Regions from separate parts of the Micromonospora sp. NPDC049559 genome, predicted to be linked through region 1. Evidence: riboswitches for the same ligand, from Rfam matches in the RefSeq annotation. Region 1 holds a riboswitch; each other region holds the start of a gene.

What was found. Region 1 has a riboswitch for cyclic di-AMP ahead of AB0J86_RS14815 (hypothetical protein). Riboswitches for the same ligand answer to the same signal wherever they lie in the genome.
Region 2: it holds a riboswitch for cyclic di-AMP, as region 1 does, so the genes downstream of both, AB0J86_RS00555 (hypothetical protein) here and AB0J86_RS14815 (hypothetical protein) in region 1, are expected to answer to the same signal.
Region 3: it holds a riboswitch for cyclic di-AMP, as region 1 does, so the genes downstream of both, AB0J86_RS16270 (C39 family peptidase) here and AB0J86_RS14815 (hypothetical protein) in region 1, are expected to answer to the same signal.
Region 4: it holds a riboswitch for cyclic di-AMP, as region 1 does, so the genes downstream of both, AB0J86_RS18240 (transglycosylase family protein) here and AB0J86_RS14815 (hypothetical protein) in region 1, are expected to answer to the same signal.

Annotation. Positions count from the first base shown of each region.
Region 1 is NZ_JBFAPK010000011.1:23,304-25,495, forward strand. It holds gene AB0J86_RS14810 (cation diffusion facilitator family transporter) at 1-688, shown strand, start outside; cyclic di-AMP (ydaO/yuaA leader) riboswitch at 891-1,019, shown strand; gene AB0J86_RS14815 (hypothetical protein) at 1,024-2,073, shown strand; gene AB0J86_RS14820 (cellulose binding domain-containing protein) at 2,136-2,192, opposite strand, start outside.
Region 2 is NZ_JBFAPK010000001.1:120,699-122,890, forward strand. It holds gene AB0J86_RS00555 (hypothetical protein) at 52-1,065, opposite strand; cyclic di-AMP (ydaO/yuaA leader) riboswitch at 1,070-1,204, opposite strand; gene AB0J86_RS00560 (BlaI/MecI/CopY family transcriptional regulator) at 1,505-1,873, shown strand; gene AB0J86_RS00565 (M56 family metallopeptidase) at 1,870-2,192, shown strand, end outside.
Region 3 is NZ_JBFAPK010000012.1:173,977-176,168, reverse strand. It holds gene prcB (proteasome subunit beta) at 1-150, shown strand, start outside; cyclic di-AMP (ydaO/yuaA leader) riboswitch at 342-485, shown strand; gene AB0J86_RS16270 (C39 family peptidase) at 946-1,791, shown strand; gene AB0J86_RS16265 (TIGR02452 family protein) at 1,993-2,192, shown strand, end outside.
Region 4 is NZ_JBFAPK010000015.1:87,027-89,218, forward strand. It holds gene AB0J86_RS18235 (L,D-transpeptidase) at 1-504, opposite strand, end outside; cyclic di-AMP (ydaO/yuaA leader) riboswitch at 946-1,086, shown strand; gene AB0J86_RS18240 (transglycosylase family protein) at 1,090-1,764, shown strand; gene AB0J86_RS18245 (hypothetical protein) at 1,825-2,192, opposite strand, start outside.

The DNA.
Region 1 (2,192 bases):
GGGCGACCCGCAGCGCACCTTCGGCCTCTACCGGCTGGAGGTGCTGGCGGCGCTCGCCAACGCCGTCCTGCTCTTCGGCGTGGCGCTCGCCGTGCTCGTCGAGTCGGTACGCCGCTTCGCCGAGCCGCCCCGGGTGCTCGCCGGGCCGATGCTGGTGGTGGCCGTGATCGGCCTGCTCGCCAACGTCGTCGCGTTCGCGCTGCTGCGCGAGGGCGCCGAGGAGAGCATCAACCTGCGCGGCGCCTACCTGGAGGTCCTCGGCGACCTGCTCGGTTCGGCCGGGGTGATCACCGCGGCCGTGGTGATCACACTGACCGACTGGTGGTGGGCCGACCCGGTGGTCGCCGTGGCGATCGGCCTGTTCATCCTCCCCCGCACCTGGCGGCTCGGCCGGGCCGCCGTACGCATCCTGGTGCAGGCCGCCCCCGAACACCTCGACGTACCGGCCGTGCAGGCCCGGCTCTCGGCGGTGCCGGGCGTGGCGGACGTGCACGACCTGCACGTCTGGACGCTCACCTCCGGGATGGAGGTGGCCTCGGCGCACCTGACCCTCAGGGCCGGCGCGGAGGTGGGGGCGGTGCTGGCCGCCGCGCGGTCGGCGCTGACCGACGACTTCCACATCACGCACGCCACCCTCCAGGTCGAGCCGCGCGCCGCCGCCGGCGACTGCCGCCCGGAGAACTGGTGACCTGAGAACCGGTCACCCGGAGAACCGGTGACTCGTGAACCCGTGACCCGGGCGACCCTTTAGCGGACCCTTAAATCTCTGTCCGCATTGCGCGGTTATGTTGGCATTCATCTTTGTCTTCGACCCGCCAATGCCTGCCTCCGGCCGGCGGGGCCGGTAGGCTCGGCCCCGGCTTCCGCCAGGTGGCGCCTTCCGGCGCCTGCGGGAGCCGCCGCCTAATCGCTTCGCGCGAGCCGGGGAACCACGTTTCCGGGGTGCATCCGCGTCAGCGGTAGGGATCTTCCGTCCCGAACCCGTCAGCTAACCCGGTCGGCGGCTGACGGAAGGATGTGTCCATGCCAACGCTGGCATCTGCACGACGAAGGTACGCGCGGCTGGCCGGCCTGCTGGCCGTGGCGGTCACGCTCGGGATCGCCGGCCTGCCGGCCGGTACGGCCACCGCCGCGCCGGTGCTCGTGGCAGCCCCCACCACGGACGACGAGGGCGGCTCCGCCAGCCTGCGGGAACAGCTCGACGCGGCGAGCAAGGGCTTCCTCGACGCCCAGACCGCGCTGGAGAACTCGACCAAGCGGCAGCAACAGCTCAACGCCCACCTGGAACAGCTCGCCGCCGAGCTGACCGTACGCAGCGGCAACATCGGCCAGCTGGCCGGGGTGGCGTACCGGACCGGGCGGCTCGGCCCCGTCTCGGCCCTGCTCGACAGCGACTCCCCGGACGGGTTCCTGGACCGGGCGACCGCGCTCTCGGCGGTGGCCAGCAACGAGGACCGGGCGCTGCGGGCGCTGCTCGACACCCGCGAGCAGGAGACCCGCGCGAAGGCGGCCGTCGAGGCCGAGATCCGGGAGCAGCGCCGCCAGCTCGACCAGATGGCCAAGCGCAAGCAGCAGGCCGAGCGGGCACTCGCCCTGGCCGGTGGCGGCGGGCCGAGCGCCGGGGTGAGCGGGGCCAGCTCCTCCTCGGCGAAGCCGGCGGCGCGCAACGCCGACGGCTCCTGGCCCAAGGAGTCGTGCAGCGTCAACGATCCCACCACCTCCGGCTGCATCACCCCCCGCACCCTGCACGCGATGAACGAGGCCAAGGCGGCGGGCTTCACCCGGTTCGTCTCCTGCCACCGCAACGGCGGCTCGGGCGAGCACCCCAAGGGGCGCGCCTGCGACTTCGCCGCGCAGAAGAACGGGTTCGGCGGGGTCGCGACCGGCGGCGACAAGACGTACGGCAACAACCTGGCGGCGTACTTCGTGAAGAACGCGAACCGCCTCGGGGTGCTGTACGTGATCTGGTTCAAACAGATCTGGCTGCCGAGCAGCGGCTGGAAGGCGTACCAGAGCGGCAACGGGGACCCGTCCAGCGACCACACGAACCACGTACACCTCTCGGTGGTCTGATCCGGAACGCCCATCGTGGTCCGTCACCCGCGCCGAGCGGGTGACGGACCACGACCGCGTGGTCAGCAGCCGATCCGGGCGCCGCCCACGGCCACGTCGTCGAACCAGAGCGTGTCCGC
Region 2 (2,192 bases), on a different contig from region 1:
ATTCGCCGGGTACGGTGGGTCCCACCCAAATGCGGAACTCGAATGCGGAACTCAGAGCATCGACATGTGCACGTGATCGGTGTGATCGGAGGCGCCGCTGTACGACTTCCAGCCCGACCCCGGCCACCAGATCTGCTTGTACCAGATGACGTAGAGGATTCCGAGCCGGTCCGCGTTGCGAATGAGGAACGCGGCGAGGTTGTTGCCGTACAGCTTCTGGTCCTGGGTCTTCGCCGAGGCGAATCCCCTGTTCAGCAACGACCAGTCGCAGGCACGACCCTTCGGGTGCTCGAACGGGCCGCCGGGGCGGTAGCAGCCGACGAACCGGTTGAAGCCGGCCTTCTTCACCTCGGTGTACGCGTTGAGCGTCCGGGGGGTGATGCAGCCGGAGGTGGTCGGGTCGTCCTTGCTGCACGACTCGTTCGGCCACTCACCGTTGGCGGTACGCGGCGCCGCCTTCGCCACCGGCGAGGTGGCGCTCACGAAGCCGTTGCCGATCAGACGGTTGCCGCCGACCAGGTCGAGCGCCTTGTCGGCCTCGCCCTTCCGCTTGGCCATGATGGCGAGCTGCTTCTGCTGCTCCCGCAGCTCGGCGTCGAGCGCGGCCTGGGCGCGGGCGACCTGTTCCTTCGCCTCGTCCAGTTCGGTGAGCTTGCCGTTGTTGACCATGTTCATCTGGTCGAGCCGCGCGACCCGCTCGATGAACGAGTCGCTGGACGAGCTGGAGAGCAGCACGGCCGCCACGCTGAGCCGGCCGGTGCGGTACGACTGCGCGGCGATCTGCCCGACCTGCGGGGCCAGTTCGTCGAGCCGCGCCTGCACCTTCCGCAGCTCGCCGTTCAGCTCGCCCTGGCGCTTCTTCGACTGGTCAACCTTGGCCTTGGCCTGGAGGTAGTCGCGGCCGGCCACTTCGAGCACGTCGCGCAGCAACGCCGGTGGGGCGTCCTCCTCGGCGGCCGGCGCGTCGGGCGCCGCCGTGGCCCCCTCGGCGGGCGCCACGACCATGGCCACGCCGGCGACCAGCGCCAGTGCGGGGGTGAGCAATCGGCGTAGGGGTGTAGTCAAGTCGTCTTCCTTCCGTCGACCGCCGACCGGGTTAGCTGACGGGTTCGGGACGGAAGTCGGTCCCTACCGCTGGCGCGGATTCACCCCATGGAACGTGGTTCCCCGATTCGCCCCTTCGGCGATTAGGCGGCGGCACCACCGGTACCGGTAGGCACCTGCGGGTGGTGACCGTCCGCGAGAATACCGGACATCGACCGCTGACTACCAGGCCCAGGAGCTGCGATAACCGTTGCAGGACAACAACTCTGAGTAACCTCCGCTGCTCCGGCGCCCGTAGACCACGGTCGATCCACCAGCCCGACCGGCACTCGGGGAACCCTACCCGATCTCCGAAGCGGGTTAGGAGACGCGGTACCGCCGGACCCCTTCCGCTCGGCCGCCCGGCGACGGCCGGGCGTACCGCTACGCTGTGGGGCCGCACGGGAGGGGGGACGGGGCGATGCACGGCCTGGGTGAGCTGGAGTCGGCGATCATGGACCGACTGTGGCGGTGGGACGGACCGGCCACCGCCCGCGACGTCGTCGAGGCGCTGCACGGCGAGCGTCCCCTCGCGTACACGACGGTGCAGAAGGTGATGGACAACCTGTACCGCAAGGGCTGGCTGACCCGTACGCTGCACGGCCGGGCGCACCGGTACCGGCCGAGCATCTCGCGGGAGGCGGCGGTGGCGCGGCTGATGCGCGAGGCGCTCACCGACACGCCCGACCACCGGGCGGTCTTCGCGCACTTCCTGGCCACGATCGACGCGGAGGAGTCCCGCGCGCTGCGCGCCGCCCTGCGCCAGCACGGGCGGCCGGAGCCGGAATGATCGCGGCGCTGGTGCTGCTCGCGTACGCGGTGGTGCTGGCCGCCGTCGGGCCGCGCCCGCTGGCCCGGCTGCCGGAGCAGCACGGCTATCCACTCTCGACGGTCGCCGCCTGGTACCTGGCCGGCACCTGGGCGGCCGTGGCGGCGGCGAGCGCCGTGGTGCTGCTGGTGGGGCTGCCGCCGCACGCCGACGGCCGGCTGGTCGGCCTGTTGCCCGGTTCGCCGGCGCTGGCGCACCACCCGCACGAGCACCTGCCCGAGCTGACCGCCCCGGTCGCGCTCGCCGTCGGCGCCGCGGCGCTGGCCCGCCTCGGCTGGGT
Region 3 (2,192 bases), on a different contig from region 1:
ACCGCGACCGGCGGCCCCGACCTCATCCGGAAGATCTACCCGGTGGTGATGTCGGCGACCGCCGACGGCACCCGCCGGTTCACCGACGAGGAGACCGGCGCCCTCGCCGAGGCCGTCGTCGCCCGCCGCGCGGAGGCCCTCTCCCGCTGATTGATCACGGTGCGTTTCCGGCCGTGCTGCTACCGTGACGGCCGGAATGCCCGGTTCTCGGCTTCTCCCGGCCCCGCCCAAAGCGGCGTGGGTCACGGTTTTGGCTGCTCAGGAGGGGTTGGCACGGGACGAAGCCGTTCAGTAGTGTCGGCCCGTCCGGTCCGGTGACTGGTCGCCACAGGGGCGGCGCCGGGGCGGACCCGCCGAGTCGTGCTGTGACGAGCCGGGGACCCACCGTAAGTCTGGGGTGAATCCCTCGGGCCAGTGGCCAGAGGGTAGGGCGACTTCCCGTCCGAATCCGTCAGCTAACCCGGTAGGCGGTATCGGAAGGAGAACACCTCGTGCAGTTCCCCCCGGGCTCCCGCCCGACCCCCCGATCTCCCCGTCGTGCCGTGCCCGTACCGCCGATTCCCGCGCCCGTAGCGGGCTCGGAGACCCTGGACCGCTAGGCCACGCCAGCGGCCCCTGGGCCTCGTACGGCTCCGCCGGGCTCGACGACCCGGCATCCACCTGGACACCCCACGGCTCCGCCACGCGCGGAGCGGGTGAGGCGCGCCCCGGCACCGACCGGTGGGCGCCGGCCGTGGTGATCTGAGCCGAACCGCGTACCGGGGGCGGGGGACGACCAGCGGGTTCCCGTGGTCCGCCACGTGGACCGCGCCGCGTCCACCCCAAGCTGGCCTGGCAGAAACGCCGTTCTCGATCTCGGTGCCGCGAGCGCCGTCCGCGCCGGACCCCGTCCGCGCGCCCGGGCCGCGTCGCGCCACCGGACCGCGGCAGATCTGTGGAGGACCGATGAAAGACCGCCTTACCCCGCGATTCAAGCAAGCGATGACCCGTACCCGCTTCCGGGTGGCGGCTGGCTCGGCCGCCGCACTCGCCGCGGCGCTCACCACCGGCCTGCTGGTGACCCAGACCGGTACGCCGTCCACCGGCCACGACGCCGCCGCGGTCTCCGTGGCGGACCTGGCGCACAGCAACGACCAGGCGCTCCGTCTCGACGGCGGCGCCGGAGCCGGCGCGGCGGCGCCCGCGACCAGCGCCCCCGAGCCGGCGACCAGCACCCCGGCGGCGAAGGCCGCCCCGGCCAAGCCGGCGGCCGCGAAGGCGCCGGCGAAGCCCGCGCCGCCCGCGTCGAAGGTGCTCGACTACGACTACCAGGCGCAGATCAACGGCTGGTACTGCGGCCCGGGGGCCACCCGGATCGCGCTCAGCGCCCGGGGCAAGGCGCAGAGCCAGGACGCCATCGCCGCCGCGCTCGGCACCACGATGAACGGTACGAACTCGGCCGAGGACACCACCCGGGTGCTCAACGACGTCCTGGGCGGCAACTTCTACTCGACCACCGCGATCCCGAACGACGGCGCCACCCCGGCCCAGATGGACCAGCTCCAGGCCGACGTGGTGCACGCGGTCAGCAACGGCTACGCGGTGGTCGCCAACATCGTCGGCTCGGCCACGGACACCGACGGCGGCTGGCACAGCTACGACGGCGGTCACTACCTGACGGTGGTCGGCTACCGGGACAACGGCCGTACCGTGCAGATCGCCGATCCGGCCTACGTCAACGGCGTCAGCTCGTACTGGATGACCACCATCGATCTGGCCAACTGGATCGGCACGCGCGGCTACTCCGCCTGACCGGTCACCCTCCCCACGACGGAAGCATCGGCGCGACCCGCCGGTGCTTCCGTCGTATCCGGACCCCGCCAGCGCCACAGCACCGCAACGGGCATCGGCCCCGGCTGCGCGGACGACGGCGGTAAATCCGTGTCGGCCGGAGTGCCCGCCCGGGTAGCCTCCCCGCGTGCGAGATTCGACCACGGCCGTACGGGAGGGCCGGTGAGCGGGCGGCTCCGCGAGATCGCCCGGCAGACCGTCGGGATCGCCGAGCGGGGGAGCTACCGTGCTCCGGACGGGACGGAGATCGACATTGCCGCCGAGGTGGCCGCCGCCGTCGGCGGTACCCGGCATCACCTGCCCGACGAGGAGTTGCCCCCGGCCGGCGCCCCCTCGGGCCCGCCGGTCGGCGAGGTGACCGG
Region 4 (2,192 bases), on a different contig from region 1:
GTCGTCGCGGAAGACCTGCATCTGCTTGGTCGCGTTGGTGATCTTGAAGGTGGTTCTGCGGCCGATGGTCGCCGTGATGGTCCGGTCGGTGTCGAAATGGCGGCCCCCGGGCGCCGCCACCCCACCGATCTCGCTCCGTACCGTCAGCCTGGTCCCCGGCCGCCAGTGGTCCCTCGGGCGGTAGATGACCTGGTCGTCGCTGTGCCAGCGCCAGGCGCCGACCTGCGGGGGATCGCTGCGTACGGAGAGGCGCCGTTCCACCTCGGTCTTCGTACCGGCCGGCACCGGCGCGCCGAACTTCAGTACCACCGGCATGCCGACGCCGTAGACCTCGCCGTTGCGCAGCTCCACCGTGCTGGTGACGGGGTCACCGCCCGGCCGGCCGCCGGCGCGGAGGTCGGCGCCGGTGGGCGGGGTCGCGCCGGCGTGCGCCGGGCCGGCGGCGAACAGGACCGCGGTGGCGGTGAGCAGGAGTGCGGTCCCGAGCGCCAGGGCCACACTCACCCGGCGGTTGCTCGGTACTCGGTTCGCTCGCTCTTCGTTCTCCACCTCGGCCTCCATCGGATCGGTTTCCGGTTTCGACTGTCGCGGTGACGCACCCGTCGTCTCTCGACCTCGGAGACGGGGGCGGGCGGTCGGGCGGTGGTTCGCGGGGCCTGTCCGGCGATGGGGGCTCGGTGTGCCGAGCGGGTACCCGCGTCGCGGCGCGACTAACGGCGCGTCCCCGCGTTCCCGCCCGATTCCGCCCCGCCCGCGCCCGGCGTGCCGCCTTCCCGACATATCGAAATTGCGGGGCGTCGCCCGAGTAGGCACCGTTTCGTCGTGAGGGGAGTCACCATCCGGGCGGCAGGAGTGGAGCGCCCCGCCGACCCCGTCCTAGCGTCGGTTGTTCCGCTTCCAGCGGATGCCCGCGCCGGTACGCCGAGTCCTGCCGCCGGTCGGCGGGTCGAAGACGAACCACAGGCAGGAGCGGGGGACCCAGGTTCCTCGGCGCGCGGGAGCGCGCCTCTGGGGTGAAGCCGCCTTGGCGGCCGGGCGACCTCGGCCCGAACCCGACAGCTCACCTCGTAGGCGTGGAGGGGGATACCCATGGCTTTCAGCAGGTACACCGGGCGTCACCACGTCCAGCCGTCCCGCCGGCACCGCCGGATGGCCGCCGCCGTCGCGCTCTCCGGTGCCGCCGGGGTGGCCGCGCTGCTCGGCAGCGGTACGGCCGCCAGCGCCGCGTCGAGCGTGAACTGGGACGCCATCGCCCAGTGCGAGTCCAGCGGGAACTGGCACATCAACACCGGCAACGGCTACTACGGGGGCCTGCAGTTCGCGCAGAGCACCTGGCAGGCGTACGGCGGAACGAAGTACGCGGCCCGCGCCGACCTGGCCACCCGGGAGCAGCAGATCGCCGTGGCCGAGAAGGTCCTCGCGGGTCAGGGCATCGGCGCCTGGCCGGTCTGCGGTGCGCGGGCCGGCGCGTCGACGCCGAGTCCGACGAGCACCACCTCGAAGCCGGCGAGCACCACCTCGAAGCCGGCCGGCACCGCGACGAAGCCGACGGGCGGCGCGTCCCACCGGGGCGGCTCGACCGGCGGCGGGTCCCACCCGGCCGCCGGGAAGGGCGGCTACACCGTCCGGCCCGGTGACACGCTCTCGGCGATCGCCGCGAAACACCACGTCCAGGGCGGCTGGCACGCGCTGTACGAGAAGAACAAGCGGGTCGTCGGCGCCGACCCGAACCTGATCCTCCCCGGGCAGCGACTCAGCCTCTGACGCGTGGCGACCGGGGCGCCCGCGGCGGTTCGCCGCGGGCGCCCCGGCGGCGCCGAACCGTCACTCGCCGTCGGGGAAGGCGTAGCTCGACGGCGGGTTGGCCTGCTGGGCCGGTGTGCCGTAGACGATCGCGACCTCGTCGTGCGCGTGCAGGACGATCCCCGCCGGGTCGCCCGCGTACGGCTTGCCGTTCACGTACGCCTGGAGCACCTTGCCGTCGCCGGCCTTGAGCCCGCCGATCTGGTCGGCCGTGAGCGTCACCTGCCACTCGGTGAAGAACTGGCCGAGGCTGAAGTCGGCCTTCACCGGCGACTCGATGTGCAGCACGCCCGTGGTGTCGTGGGTGTGCAGGGGGCTGATCTGGCCGCCCGCGGCGTCGATGCCGACCTCGGCCGGTACCGTCACCGGCTGCCCGTTCGCGATCACGT